Regions from separate parts of the Moritella sp. Urea-trap-13 genome, predicted to be linked through region 2. Evidence: predicted binding sites of a transcription regulator. Region 2 holds the regulator's gene; each other region holds the start of a gene.
What was found. The regulator NrdR, encoded in region 2, represses ribonucleotide reductase genes. The targets are predictions, from matches to a motif close to AAACACNANATNTNGTGTTT.
Positions count from the first base shown of each region.

Region 1: the regulator NrdR is predicted to act here: its motif matches at 4,374-4,393, upstream of nrdA (class 1a ribonucleoside-diphosphate reductase subunit alpha).
Region 3: the regulator NrdR is predicted to act here: its motif matches at 3,819-3,838, upstream of nrdD (anaerobic ribonucleoside-triphosphate reductase).

Region 1 covers NZ_PJCA01000031.1:166,438-171,617, forward strand. The annotation lists gene CXF93_RS08795 (DUF692 family multinuclear iron-containing protein) at 1-243, opposite strand, end outside; gene yfaE (class I ribonucleotide reductase maintenance protein YfaE) at 538-813, opposite strand; gene nrdB (class Ia ribonucleoside-diphosphate reductase subunit beta) at 813-1,943, opposite strand; gene nrdA (class 1a ribonucleoside-diphosphate reductase subunit alpha) at 2,033-4,306, opposite strand; gene ubiG (bifunctional 2-polyprenyl-6-hydroxyphenol methylase/3-demethylubiquinol 3-O-methyltransferase UbiG) at 4,885-5,180, opposite strand, start outside.
Region 2 covers NZ_PJCA01000038.1:103,155-108,334, forward strand. The annotation lists gene ribBA (bifunctional 3,4-dihydroxy-2-butanone-4-phosphate synthase/GTP cyclohydrolase II) at 1-664, opposite strand, end outside; gene CXF93_RS18455 (riboflavin synthase) at 904-1,569, opposite strand; gene ribD (bifunctional diaminohydroxyphosphoribosylaminopyrimidine deaminase/5-amino-6-(5-phosphoribosylamino)uracil reductase RibD) at 1,569-2,906, opposite strand; gene nrdR (transcriptional regulator NrdR) at 2,931-3,380, opposite strand; gene CXF93_RS18470 (DUF4124 domain-containing protein) at 3,554-4,513, opposite strand; gene CXF93_RS18475 (hypothetical protein) at 4,729-5,022, opposite strand.
Region 3 covers NZ_PJCA01000027.1:457,606-462,785, reverse strand. The annotation lists gene CXF93_RS04890 (D-2-hydroxyacid dehydrogenase) at 1-139, shown strand, start outside; gene CXF93_RS04885 (FAD:protein FMN transferase) at 234-1,151, opposite strand; gene CXF93_RS04880 (DUF3570 domain-containing protein) at 1,212-2,474, opposite strand; gene CXF93_RS04875 (DUF4266 domain-containing protein) at 2,465-2,677, opposite strand; gene CXF93_RS04870 (TlpA disulfide reductase family protein) at 2,793-3,308, opposite strand; tRNA gene CXF93_RS04865 (tRNA-Ser) at 3,509-3,599, opposite strand; gene nrdD (anaerobic ribonucleoside-triphosphate reductase) at 3,906-5,180, shown strand, end outside.

The DNA.
Region 1 (5,180 bases), on a different contig from region 2:
AAGTTTTTTAATGTGATGAATATGAGTGGTATCAAGCAACTCGTTAGAAGAGAGTGCTAAGCCGACTCCGTGTAAACTGATAGGATAGCGGTCACTGGCTTTATCTAAGTAATAAGTCGCTTCTGAGTTTATCTCGAAGTGATTTTCACTGTGTACTTCTAGCCAACCAATATCCACTTGGCTATTGGTGAGTTGCTCATAATGCGCTGGACGCATTCCGATCCCAACTAAATCATCTAACATAAAGTGGTCCTATTTTTAAGTCGTGGTACTTTACGTCATTGAAGTGCTTGTACGTCATTGAAGTGCGGTACGCTATAAAAATGCTTATACGTTATTGAAAGGAGTATGGGTAAGGTTTACTGGTTTTGCAAAGTAAATCACACTCAATCTCGTAAGGTATTGAGAGTTACATTATATGAGGTGGAAAAGTGAATGCTTGGTCACGATATGAAAAAGCCTTAACGTAGTGGATCTCGTTAAGGCTTGATATTTTTTGTGGTTTTAATACTCGCCATTTAATAAAATGTGAGTAGATTATGCTGCAACAGTGATTGTCGCGATCACGGCAAGTTTAATATCACTATCTGCTTTGCAGCAACAAGGCAATATAGAACCTGATGCGACAGTGGCTAGTGGTTCGGTGGTATAAGTTACCGAACCGGAAGTCATTGTTGTGCGACAAGCGCCACAATAGCCTTGCCGACACTGGTATTCAATTTGATGACCAGTGCGCTCAAGCGTATCGAGCAGGGAACCATCTTGATCTGAAATCTGATAGTTACCTGAGTTTGTTGCCAGCGATATCGACATTATAGAACGAATGTACCAATATCTGCGTGGTTAATTTCAGCATTAATCTGACCAACTAAGTAAGAACTGATTTCTGATTCTTGTGGTGCAACTTGTACGTTATCAGATACCAACCAAGCATTGATCCACGGTAGAGGGTTGCTTTGCACTTCAAACGCCATTGGCAAACCAACAGCAGCCATACGTGTATTCGTAATATACTCAACATAATCACAAAGAATGTCTTTATTCAAACCAATCATTGAACCGTCTTTGAACAAGTATTCTGCCCATTCTTTTTCTTGTTGTGCTGCATCAATAAAGATTTGTTGTGTTTCTTGGAAGCATTCAATTGAGATCTCTTGCATCTCAGGATCATCTTTACCGTCAGCCATCAAGTTTAAAATGTGCTGTGTGCTGGTTAAGTGTAATGCTTCATCACGGGCAATTAATTTGATGATTTTCGCATTACCTTCCATTAATTCACGTTCGGCAAAAGCGAAAGAACAAGCAAAACTAACATAGAAACGAACTGCTTCAAGTACGTTTACCGATACCATTGCGAGGTATAATTTCTTTTTCACTGCACGTTGACTAACGACAATTGTTTCACCGTTGATGACGTGTGTGCCTTCACCAAATTGATGTAATTGCTGAGTTGCATTGATTAAGTTATCGTAATAACCTGCAATGTCTTTGGCGCGTTTTAAAATTTCTTCATTCGCAACGATATCGTCGAATACTTCTGCTGGATCATTGACGATATTACGAATGATATGTGTGTATGAGCGCGAGTGAATCGTTTCACTGAATGACCATGTTTCAATCCATGTTTCAACTTCTGGTAATGAAACCAGTGGTAAAAAGGCCACGTTAGGAGAACGACCTTGAATACTGTCTAACAATGTTTGGTATTTAAGATTACTGATGAAAATGTGTTTTTCATGATCAGATAATTGTTGATAATCAATGCGGTCTTTACTTACATCTACTTCTTCAGGACGCCAGAAAAATGATAACTGACGTTCAATCAGTTTTTCAAAAATTTCATGTTTTTGTTGATCATAACGAGCAACGTTAACGGGTTGGCCGAAAAACATTGGTTCTTTTAATTGATCATTTTTAGTTTGGCTAAAAGTAGTGTAGCTCATTGGTTATCTCTGTTTTATACATTAAATAGGCAGCCTAATTAGCTGCCAAATGAAAAGGTGTCAGTTTATTTGGTGAATGTAACGATCACTTAGATCTTACATGCGCCGCCTTCACAGCCTTCGTCTTCTTTAATCACATCAACGTCTGATGCGCCATCACGTGTATTATGATAATAAAGCGTTTTTAAGCCGTATTTATACGCTAACATCAGGTCCGTTAACAGCGTTGTCATTGGCACTTTTTGGCCAGGGAAACGTTGTGGATCATAGTTAGTATTTGACGAAATAGCTTGGTCAACAAACTTCTGCATCAAACCAACAAGTTGTAAATAACCGGTGTTATTTGGAATATTCCAAAGTAACTCGTAGTTATCGCGTAGATTCTCGTAATCAGGTACAACTTGTTTCAAGATACCGTCTTTACTTGCTTTAATACTGATTAAACCGCGTGGTGGTTCAATACCGTTTGTCGCATTTGAAATCTGACTTGATGTTTCTGATGGCATCAATGCTGTTAGCGTTGAGTTACGTAAGCCGTGTTCTTGAATCTCGCCACGTAATGTTTCCCAATCTAGGTGCAATTCTTCATCACAAATCTCATCTAGCGCTGACTTATAAGTATCAATTGGCAAGATACCTTGTGAGTAAGTCGTTTCATTAAATGCTAAACATGGACCTCGTTCTTTCGACAGGTTCATCGACGCTTTCAATAGATAGAATTGAATCGCTTCAAATGTTCTGTGCGTTAAGTTGTTTGCGCTACCGTCTGAGTATTTAACACCGTTTTTTGCGAGGTAGTATGCGTAGTTAATCACGCCTATACCTAAAGAACGACGCGCCATGGTTGATTTTTCAGCCGCTGGCATCGGGTAGTCTTGGTAATCAAGTAAGCTATCAAGTGCACGTACTGCTAGGTCTGCAAGGTTTTCTAATTCACTTAAATCTTTAATCGCACCAAGGTTGAATGCAGATAATGTACAAAGTGCAATTTCACCTTCTTCATCACCTGGGTGTTGCATTGGTTTTGTTGGTAATGCAATTTCAAGACATAAATTACTTTGTCTAATCGGTGCTACAGCTGGGTCGAATGGACTGTGGGTATTACAGTGATCTACGTTTTGGATGTAGATACGACCAGTGCTTGCACGTTCTTGCATGACTAAGCCGAACAGTTCGCTGGCTTTAATTGTTTGTTTACGAATTGATGGATCTTGTTCGTAAAGCTTATATAGACGCTCAAATTCATCCTGATCTTGGAAGAATGCATCATACAAACCATCTACATCAGATGGGCTGAACAAGCTAATGTCTTTGTTATCAATTAAACGTTGGTACATTAAACGGTTAATTTGCACGCCGTAGTCAAGATGACGTACACGGTTTTCTTCAACACCACGGTTGTTTTTAAGTACTAACAGTGATTCAACTTCTAAATGCCATAGTGGGTAGAATAATGTTGCAGCACCACCACGAACACCACCTTGAGAGCACGATTTAACGGCTGTCTGAAAGTGTTTGTAGAATGGGATGCAACCAGTGTGGAATGCTTCACCACCACGGATTGAGCTACCTAGTGCACGAATACGACCTGCATTGATGCCGATACCAGCACGTTGCGATACATACTTAACAATAGAGTTAGATACAGCATTAATAGAGTCTAGGCTATCGTCACACTCGATCAATACACACGAGCTGAATTGACGAGTAGGGGTACGAACACCAGCCATAATTGGTGTTGGTAGTGAGATCTTAAAGCTTGATGTTGCTTCGTAGAAACGACGAATGTAGTCCATACGCACTGATTTATCGTAAGTCGCAAATAAGCTTGCTGCAACTAAGATATATAAGAACTGTGGGCTTTCGTAGATGTCACCAGAAACACGGTTTTGTAGTAGGTATTTACCTTCTAGCTGCTTAATAGCACCGTAAGAGAAGTTCATGTCACGCCAATGATCAACGAACAGGTCCATTTCTGCAAATTCTTCAACAGTATAGTCAGCAAGTAGGTGAGCATCATAGCGATGCGCATCAACATTTAATTTTACGTGGTCATAAAGCGCTGGCGGTTCAAATTTACCGTAGGCTTTTTTACGTAAATGGAATACAGCTAAACGCGCTGAAAGATATTGATAATCTGGCGCCTCTTCACTAATTAAATCCGCCGCAGCTTTGATCATGGTTTCATGTATATCTTCAGTGCGAATACCGTCGTAAAACTGGATGTGAGATTTTAACTCAACCAGTGATACCGATACATTATTCAACCCTTTAGCTGCCCATTTGATCACACGATGGATCTTTTCTAGATCGATCGTTTCTTGCTTACCGCTGCGTTTTGTAACTAGTAAATTCTTATTCATTTAGCTGACTAACCTTAAAACAATGTTAAGAATGTGTCTACCAACACTAGTACTGATATTCTTGTTAATACACAAGATGTAGTGTTGTCCTGTATTCATGCATACAAGATAGAGTGATAATTGATTTTTGGCAAGTAGCAGTAAACTGAATAACATGTGGATAATTTGGTGAGTTAGTAGCGACTTACATTCTGGCCTCAGTGATCAATTACGGTTAGCAAAAATCAACAGTTAAAGTGAAAAAAAAAATAAAAAAAAGTGTTGCCAAGCTTATGTGATGATCTTCAAAAACTTTGATTATATTTACAGCTAATCCGTTTATAAAACTACCATGCAAGTATTATATTATAATTATGCGAGCTGGTTGTTATAACAAACAATTACGTCATTTTGTATGCAGTAAGTTTCATATTACCTACAAAGTGGAAAACGTTTACTTATATGGGGATGTAGAGATGAGCTGAATTTATGGCGTTGTATCTATGCTATATAGAAGTATAAAAGAAAAATAGAGGCATAAGGGAGTGGCAATATATTCACCTAACAACAAGGCGCTGTCAGGTGAACTAAGTATGACATTAATCAATAAGCTGTGTGTGCAGCATATAGTTAACGTCAACATTCTCGCCCAGTTTGAACTGGTCAACTAATGGAATGTAATGCAGGCCTGTCATGTGATGACAATATAGACCTGATTGATCAACCCAATGTAGCAGTTCAGAAGGGCGGATAAACTTCTTATGGTCATGGGTACCGTTAGGCATCATCTTCATAATCTTCTCGGCACCAACAATCATGAACAAGTATGATTTTAAATTACGATTGATCGTTGAGAAAAATACATGGCCACCTGGTTTAACTAAACGCATACATG
Region 2 (5,180 bases):
CAAAATCACCGTGCTGAGTTGGTAATTTACATTCAGCAACACGCTCGATGGTAGTTTCGTTAGTGTTACGATATTCAATTAAATCAGCCACTGTGCCCAATTTAAGACCGTGCTTTTCAGCGAAGATCTCAAGATCTGGACGACGCGCCATTTCACCGTCATCTTTTAAGATCTCAACAATCACACCAGCTGGTTCACAACCCGCTAGACGTGCAAGATCACAACCCGCTTCAGTATGACCTGCACGCGTTAATACACCGCCGTCTTGTGCTGCAAGTGGGAAGATGTGCCCAGGCATAACAATATCCGCAGGCTTAGCATCGCCAGCAACCGCTGATAATACCGTGACAGCGCGATCTGTTGCAGAAATACCCGTCGTCACGCCTTCAGCGGCTTCAATAGATACGGTGAAGTTAGTTGAGAATTGCGCCGTATTGTCTTGAACCATCAAAGGCAGTTGCAGTTTTTCTACACGCGCTTTGGTTAACGTTAGACAAATTAGACCGCGACCGTGTGTCGCCATAAAGTTAATCGCTTCTGGCGTTACTTTGTCAGCAGCCATGATCAAATCGCCTTCATTTTCGCGATCTTCATCATCCATCAAGATAACCATTTTACCTAGGCGGATGTCTTCAATAATATCTTCAATACGACTTAGTGCCATGCTCATAGCCCTTTTATAAAAATTAAAAACTACGACCAATCAAATTCATACGCTAGAGTGAAATTGGCAGTATTCATTAAAGACGCCCGGCATGCCATAAACCCATCCTTGGGATCAGAAGCCTAAGACTTGAGGCTGGCATCCTTGCCAGCAACAGCCGGCTTACTTTAATCAATACTGCACATCAACTTATAACGCTTACTTGATTGATACCTAAAAATTGATCGTGAATAGATGTTTTACTTTAAAAATCCATTACTCGCAAGAAAATCCATGGTGATACCTTGTTCAGGCGTGCTTGATTCAGCCGCTTTATCACCTAGCATGATCCGTTCTAAATAACGGGCAATAACATCTACTTCTAAATTAACTTTACGACCGACAACATAACTTTCTATGGTTGTTTCTAACGCTGTATGCGGTACGATCGTCAATTTGAATTTAGCGCCGTCAATCTCATTAATAGTTAAACTAATACCATCAATGGTAATTGAACCTTTTTCGGCAATATAACGGGCTAATTCATTCGGTGCTTGTAACCAATACTCAGTCGCACGACCAAGTTTGGCTATCTTAATAATCTCGGCAACGCCATCGACATGACCACTGACTAAGTGACCACCAAGACGGGTACTTAAGGTTAACGCTTTTTCTAAGTTTACCTTATCACCAATCTTGTAATGCGCAAAACCAGAGCGCTTAATCGTCTCTAATGACACATCTGCACGGTAGCCATTGCTTAGTAATTCAACAACCGTCAGGCATACACCATTAGTCGCGATACTATCACCGAGTTTGACATCAGTTAAATCAAGTTTACCACTGTCGACAGTGATACTCACATCAGCTCCTTTCGGAGTTAAACCTGTGAGCGTACCCACGGTTTCAATAATTCCTGTAAACATTAGTATTCCGGTTTGGCTGTAATACGAAGATCGTCACCGACCTGCGTGATATCGGTAAAGCTAAATTTCGGCACTTGCGCCATTTCAGTTAGCTCGCTTAATACTGCTAGGCCTCTGGCACAATCACCCATGAGCTTAGGTGCTAGATAAATAATTATCTCATCCACCAGCTTATTTTCAAGTAATGCACCAGCTAGCGTTGCGCCCGCCTCGACCCACAGCTCATTAATATCCTGCTGGGCGAGCGTCGTCATTAACTGGTTTAGATCTATGTTATGGAGACTATCTTGGCCAATTTCAATTCGTGAGACTGATTCATTCTCTAATATCGCTGCTGTGGCAGGATTATCGGCCACACCATTAGCATTATTTTCAATGCCATTAACTATATTTTGAATACCGTTAACTAATAGTATCTGCCCGGGCTGAGCAAATAACTGCAACGCTGGCGCCGATGAGGCCATATGGGCATCGAGCCGACGATGGTTATCTAGTATTACACGAATTGGCTGGCGTACCTGAGACTGATTTGATTTAGCCAAGGGCTTATCTGCCGAATCGAGTTGCTCAGCAAGTAAGCCACGAAATGTATCGTCGAGTGGATAGTCAGCTTGGCTTGCACCTAATTCACTATAACGTACATTAAGTGACGCATCGTCCATCATCACAGTGCTTGCGGTTGATAAGATGGCATTGGCCTGAGCACGGTAAACTTGCACATCAGAACGCGCAGCAGGACCTGTGATCCATTTACTTTCGCCGTTGTTCAATGCGGTACGTCCATCGAGGCTGGCTGCCATTTTTAACCGTACAAAAGGACGCTGTTCGCGCATACGGAGAATAAAGCCTGGATTGAGTGCATGGGCTTGTTCTGATAACAAACCAATACGCACCTTAATCCCCGCTGCAATTAACATCGCGATGCCATTACCTGCGACTTTTGGATTCGGATCGACCATGGCAATCACAACTTCAGCTACTTGTGCTTTAACCAAGGCGGCTGCGCATGGCGGCGTTCGACCATAATGACTACAAGGTTCTAATGTCACATAACAAGTTGCGCCGTGAGCAGCGCCATGTGCATCAGTATCAGCAGTATTTAACGCATGTATTTCTGCATGCGGTTCACCTGCACGTAAATGAAAACCTTCACCGACGATTTGCTCTGCTTTAACCAGCACACAACCAACATTGGGATTCGGCGCGCTAGTAAAACGGCCTTGTTTTGCAAGTGCGATCGCACGTTGCATATGCTGTACGTCAGTATCATTGAACTGACTTGTTGAGGCGAGTGTTGCCACTAGTCGATTTAACTCGGTGCGTGATTTGATTGGCATAGTCATGAGGACTCAGATATCGGATTATTTGTCGAGTTTGGCAATTTCTTCATTAAATTCTTTTACATCTTCAAAAGAACGATAAACCGAAGCGAAACGCACATAAGCCACTTTATCGAGTTTTTTTAATACGTCCATGACCAGTTCACCTAGAAAACTTGATGCGACTTCACGCTCACCAGTGGCTCTTAAACTTGATTTGATCTGATTAATACCAAGCTCAATCTGCTCTGCGGCAACCGGACGTTTCTCTAACGCACGATAAATACCATTAACCAATTTATCTTCGTTAAAAGGTTCGCGTTTGTCATCTGTTTTAATGATGCGTGGCATGACTAATTCAGCAGTTTCAAAGGTAGTAAAACGTTCATGACATTTCGCACACTCACGGCGGCGACGCACCTGATGGCCTTCAGCCACAAGACGAGAATCGATAACTTTAGTTTCAGTCGCGGAACAAAATGGACAGAACATAAACAATCCTATTGAATAATATTATTCTGAGTCTATCGTTAAACAGCAGGCGGGTACAGAAAAGTGCAGGTAATTTTGTGGAATTAATAAATAAGTTAACAAATTGTTGAATAATCAGTCGGTTTTTAATACCTATTTTAAGAAGATAAAAACCGACGATATTTGTTGCGGGTTTATTCCGCGTGACGATTTACTTCGTTTACAAATTGACTCGATACATCAATATCTTGCATATCAAGTTGGTTTATACCCGCGCCTAATAAGGACAAGCGCGCCTTCTGATTGTAGCTTAATCGACTTAGCATTAGCGCAGAGTTAACTTGTTTTGCTGATGGTGTTTTCGCTTTGCTTGATTTACGGCTGTGGCTAATTTCATTTTCAATCGCTTTAATTTGATCTGCGCCCTGTATTAACTCTTTATTTTTCACTGTTGTGGTACGCCGACTGTGCGCATTAATATCGGCGTTAGATTGAGCTAATGCTGCTGCCGGAGTACGACCCGCACCTAGGTTATCTGCGACTTGCTTACGATTCAATTTTCGTTTAATCGCCGCTAAAAAGGCATTGTTGGGTTCAACGACAGAGACTGATTGCGGTCGCGTTGCAATTTGCTGACGCTTCAACTTATTTTGGATACCGACTAAGAATTTATTGGTTGGTTTCGGCGCTTGCTTGGCTTCAACTCTGTTTATTTGAGCATTATTGATAGCAGCCAGCGTTTGTTGTTGTTTAAGAATGTGCTGCTGAGCAACCAGCAATGCGCGCTGCTCAACTTGTTGACGGGCGAGTTGTAGTTCAATTAACACCAACTGCGGATCACGGCGCGTGAGTACCTTGTCAATTTGACGCTCAACGTTAGCATTGGCTACAATATCATCAAGACCATCGAGTAAGTTAGCGACTTTCTTCGAAGCAGACAAATCCTTGACGACATCATTCATATCTATTTGTGTACGACTAGCTCGGCTTTGCGCGGCATTTTTCTCCACGATTTGACGTGGAAACTGACTATAATGCATCGCACCATCGGCATCACGCCAACTGTATACTTTAGCTAATGTTGCATAACTCATCGAGCCACAAACTAACGCTAATAATAAACGTTTATAATTACTTTTTGAATTCAGCATCATCCTTTATACCTCACCCTATCCATTATTCTAACTTGAGATGACCTTCTCAAGTGTCGCTTTCGCTATTGATTCAAAGAATATCCTAACCACAAAATAGAATCACATGTTTCAATAATGTTAACACCAACAAGGTAGGCATCAAAATACTATCTCTACATTTAGCGAACCTGTGCTCACCTTTATTCAATTCGGCTCACAGTTAAGATATAAACAGACTAAGAACAATTAAATATAAGCGTATTGAAGATGCGATTCGCATCGGAATAACGATTGGTTAGCTCGGCATTTTTACCGTATTTACCGCAGTGCTCCTGTGCCATATCCACCACATCTATGGTATCTAATTGACCAAGTTCATATTCATAAGAAGCGCCATTTTCAGTTTTAGTTAATACCTCTACCGAGCTACAGCCCGTCATAGCAACAACAAACGCCGCAATGCTGATTTTTTTAACAAGTTGTTGAGGTATGCTTTGAGCGACTTGCTTTAGAATAAACTTATTCATCATATTTCCCATCCTTGGTCTATGAAATTGGCTTGATAGCCACTCGAAAGCAGCGCGCTATGACAGCTGATAATACGATCCTGAGCCAATAAAAAAGCATGGAAATAGCATGATTTGGGGTATGAGCAGGTATGAGAAATGGTAAACGATGAGTTTCAGGC
Region 3 (5,180 bases), on a different contig from region 2:
CGCGAATGCCCACTTACCAAATCTGATTTTAACACCGCATGTAGCTTGGGGGTCGGACTCGGCAATTCAGACTTTAGCGGAGCAGTTGATTAATAATATTGAGCAGTTCGTGGCTGGCACACCACAAAACCAAGTTTAACTTTCTCGTTATAAATAGCCTAATTATAAAGAGTCTAGTTATAAATAATCTTGTGATAAATAGTCTTGTTATAAATAATCTCATTGGAATTAAGCTATAACCAATAGCGGCAATCTTGCGCTTTCAAGAAGTCTTCAGCGAATTCACCTTGTAATAGCGCTATGGTTGCCAACATCCCCGCTTGCACACAGTTTTGCGCGTAGACAGTGACTTGAGCAGGTCCACCAGCAATAGGGTAGCCGGTTTTAGGGTTCAAAATATGGCTATAACGCTGGCCATCAACCTCAATAAAACGCTGGCTGTCACCACTACTCGCTAAACCACCTTGGGCTAAGCTCACCATGAGTTTACTTGCGCCAAGATGTTGCGGATCTTCAATAGCCACTTGCCAAGCAGCCCCATTACGACGTAATTTATTAGCGTAAATGTCACCACCAAAATTAACCAAAAATGCACTGCCAATTTGTTGCAATCGCATTTCATTTTCTAATAGCTGTGCAACCTTATCAACCGCATATTCTTTACCAATACCACCAAGGTCAATTTGCATGCCTGCTGGTAGCGTTAATAACGGGGCTTGCCACTGTGCTTGTTGCCAACCAATATTGGGTAATAAAGCGTTAATTTCAGCATCACTCGGCAGCTGTATTTGCTGTTTAAAGTGCCATAACTTACCCAGCACGCCAGAGCTGATATCAAATAAACCGCCACTCAATTGAAAACATAAATCCGCCAAATTAATCAATGTCACCGTTTCGCCATCAAGTGTTACTCCCCTACCCTTAGCACGATTAAGGCGGGCAATAATATTGTCATCACGAAAGCGACTGTATTTAACTTCAATGCGTTTTGCTTCTGCATAGGCTAGCGCAGTAAGACTATCCGCTTGCGCTGCATTCACATCATCCAACAATACCTGACAGGTGCTCGCCATTACCGCGAATTCACCGAGCCAATAATCAGCTTGTCGCGTTAAGCTATAATGTTTTTTTAAAAGACGGCCTTTTTTCAAACCAGCTCCCTGCTTGTATTCACATTTACACTTATATTCAAAGCGATATTAGAATCGATATTAAAAACGATAGAAGCTCTGTAACATAACAGCGCTTTTGTCTGGATACAGATCAACACCTGACATACCCGCGCCTTTGGCCAATGATTCATCACCCGATACCTGAGTCAGGTAATATTCAAGTCGCACGCTGAACTCATTACCGGCAATCGGGAAGCCATATTTCAGACCTATGGTATAGGTTTGTAATTCACCTAATCGATAGTCAGCAGTCATGTATTCCGGTATTGGCTGGCCTTCATCAAGATAAACCTGATAGAAGTCTACGGCTTGTTGATTATAATAACGGATATGCGGTTCGATAAAGTGGCTGTTCGCCAGCGGCATCCGCCATTTGCTGTCTATGGTGTGTGAAGCCATGCCCCAGTCATCCCAAAAATAGCGATAACTGACATCGAATACTTGCCCAGACGGTTGCAGGTTATATTTGGTGCGCCAAAATAGGCTTTGCTTAGTACGCTGATCAGGGCGGCTTTCATACACATAATCATTTGCCCAACCGTCGCTATCAACCACAGACAATATTTTAAACGGATCGGTTTGATAACCACTGACATCACTAATCGAATAGTTCAATTGCATTAGCGTCTGGCGGTTAATGACTTGGGTTAATCCAAACAGTAGATCTAGGGTTTGCTTGGTCTCACTGTCTTCTAAGCGATTATCTGGATCGTCGACAGAAACACCTGGATTAGGTACGCCACCTTCCGGCTCAATAGTATCGTAGGCATAAGAAAAACCGAACGATGCTGTGGTATTACGATTATTAAAATCGCGCGCCAGTGCACTGTTAATCGACAACGCAAGGTAATCGTATTCTTTAGACACGTTTGCGCCACCAGAATATAACCACAGGCGATTTAGTTGTTGTTGATATTGAGTGCTGAGGGCAACGCGGGTATCTTGAAAAGTATCATCAAGTGGGGTTTCACCTGCGGCGGTGGTGTAAGAGCCATTACCTGAAGGACGGGTAAATGTTTGTGCTCTGTTTTGAGCAACAGCGCCATTGGGTGAAGCACCACTAAGTACATCAACCACAGCTTTAACATTAATACTACGCTCGTCATCGATTCGCTTAGTGATAGACAGTGCACCCTCATAGGCTTGAACTTGATCATCACTTTCGGCATAAATCAATAACCCAGCATCAATGTCCCAGCTATCAGGTTCTGATGTTGCAGCCATCGCTGGGGTGGCAAGTACACATGTAGCTGCAGCCAGTGTCAGCGAAATATTAGTAAAGGTTTTGTTTTTTAGTTGCATCCACAACCTCCACCCGCAAAACTACCGCCGCCACTAGAGCCTTCTTTACTGAAGTAAGTATGGTCGTCAAACCCCAGTTCCATCGGGTTCTCAGCAAGCTGCATTTCAGGTTTAGCTAACAAGTCACGTTCCCAAGGCTTTACCCCGAGTGACGAACAAGCCGTTAAACTCAATATACAGGCTAATAATAAAATCCGTCTCATAAGCCACTCCAAAAATTAACTACATTATTTTATATCAGTTATTTATATAAATTGTTTCTACTTATTTATTTCTACTCGTTTTTTTCTATCAATTCTGTTCTATCTGCTCTCATCATTACGGTAATAACGATGATATCTCGGCTTCGTATTTATCTAACTCTGATAATCTAAAGCCGACGTGTTTATACACAATCTCGCCCTTTTTATTAAGTATAAATGAATTAGGCAATCCCATGATTTTATATTGCTCAGCCACGGTACCTTGCGGATCAAATGCTATGGTTAAGTTATTCGGGTAACGTTGTAAGAATTTTTTTGCTAAAACAGCTTCTTGATCCATATTAATAGCAATAATTTCAAACCCTTGTTCGCCATATTTCGCCACCATTTCATCCATCCACGGAAATGAACGAATACAAGGCGTACACCAAGATGCCCAAAAATCCACTAACACCACCTTGCCACGATAATCAGCAAGATTAACTTGCGTGTTATCGACACCAGGTAAATTAAATGTCGGCGCTTGGATAACCTTGTTCTCAGCAAAGGTGAGAGTAGAGAAAATCAAACTGATAACAACAGAGGTAGTAATAAAGAAAGGACGAATACAGTTAAAGATAAATGAGTTCATAAGCTAATGTCTCAACAAAAATGAAGAATACCAATCACATGTGCACACGGATGTTAATGCTGTGGGTATAAACGTTCAGGTATAATAATGAAGTTAGCAGAGGATTAGTGAAAAAAATGTGGAATATGTGAAAAATAGATATAAAAAAACGCTAAGCGGTTACTGTTATCTAGTAATCGGTTAGCGTTCTCTTGAATGGATGGCGGAGGAGGAGAGATTTGAACTCTCGAGGAGCTATTAACCCCTGCTGGTTTTCAAGACCAGTGCATTCGGCCACTCTGCCACCCCTCCGCAGCAATGAGCGAATATTAGAGCAAGCTCTAGACGTTGTAAAGTTTTATTCATTACAAACACTTCGCTGTTCAGTTTACGTTTAAATATCGTTCAAAAATAAACTTACAAGCATAATAGCGCCATTTATTGATCGAGAATACGTCCCTTATCAATCCCTTATTTTGGCGTGATAATTATTGATCAAAATCAATGCACCAAAAACAAACTTCAAGCCTAATACACTACATATTGTGTCACTGATTAAAATAACATCTATATATGGTGTCACATAATAATGTCAATTTTAAACTGAAGGAGTATTTTGTGGATCTATTTGTCATAAAACGAGATGGTTGTCGTGTACCGTTTAACATTCAATGCATACAAGACGCCATTTTCGCTGCAGCTAAATCAGTGCAACAAGAAAACCGTGGTTATGCGGTCGACATGGCAAATAAAGTACATCAAATATTGATTCAACAAGATGTATCTAGCGAACATGCCATTGAGATCCATACCATCCAAAACACCGTTGAAGATGTGTTAATGCAAGAAAGCAACAAGCTCATTGCTCGCGCTTACATCGAATACCGTCATCAACGTGATATTGCTCGTGAAACACAAAGCATTCTAACCAACGAGATCAAAGGCCTTATTGAGCAAAGTAACGAATCACTGCTTAACGAAAATGCCAATAAAGACAGTAAAGTGATACCAACTCAGCGAGATTTACTGGCCGGTATTGTCGCTAAACATTATGCCAAACAACATATCTTGCCACGCGATATTGTCCATGCCCATGAAGCTGGCGACATTCATTATCACGATCTTGACTACGCCCCGTTCTTCCCGATGTTTAACTGTATGCTGATCGACCTTGATGGCATGCTAACCCACGGCTTTAAAATGGGTAACGCTGAAATTGAAACGCCAAAATCAATCACCACAGCAACCGCGGTGACAGCACAAATCATAGCTCAGGTAGCTAGCCATATTTATGGTGGTACCACAATTAACCGTATTGATGAGATCTTAGCGCCTTACGTAACAGCGAGCTTTGATAAAAATACTTTATTAGCGGAAGAATGGTCGATCCCAAATAAAGCGGAATTTGCACGTTCACGCACCGAAAAAGAATGTTTCGATGCATTCCAGTCATTGGAATATGAAGTAAATACCTTGCACACTGCGAACGGCCAAACGCCTTTTGTGACCTTTGGTTTTGGTTTGGGCACCAACTGGGAAGCGCGTTTAATTCAGCAATCGATTCTCAAAAACCGCATTGCTGGTTTAGGCCGAAACCATAAAACCGCAGTATTTCCAAAACTGGTATTTGCAATTAAAGATGGCCTAAACCATAAGCCAGAAGATCCAAGTTACGATATTAAACAACTGGCTCTGGAATGTTCAACTAAGCGCATGTATCCAGATATTTTAAATTATGACCAAGTAGTAAAAGTCACAGGTTCATTTAAAACACCTATGGGTTGTCGCAGTTTCTTAGGAACATATGAAGAACAAGGTGAGTTAATTCACGAAGGCCGTAATAACTTAGGTGTCGTTAGTCTTAATTTACCGCGTATCGCCATTCAAGCAAAA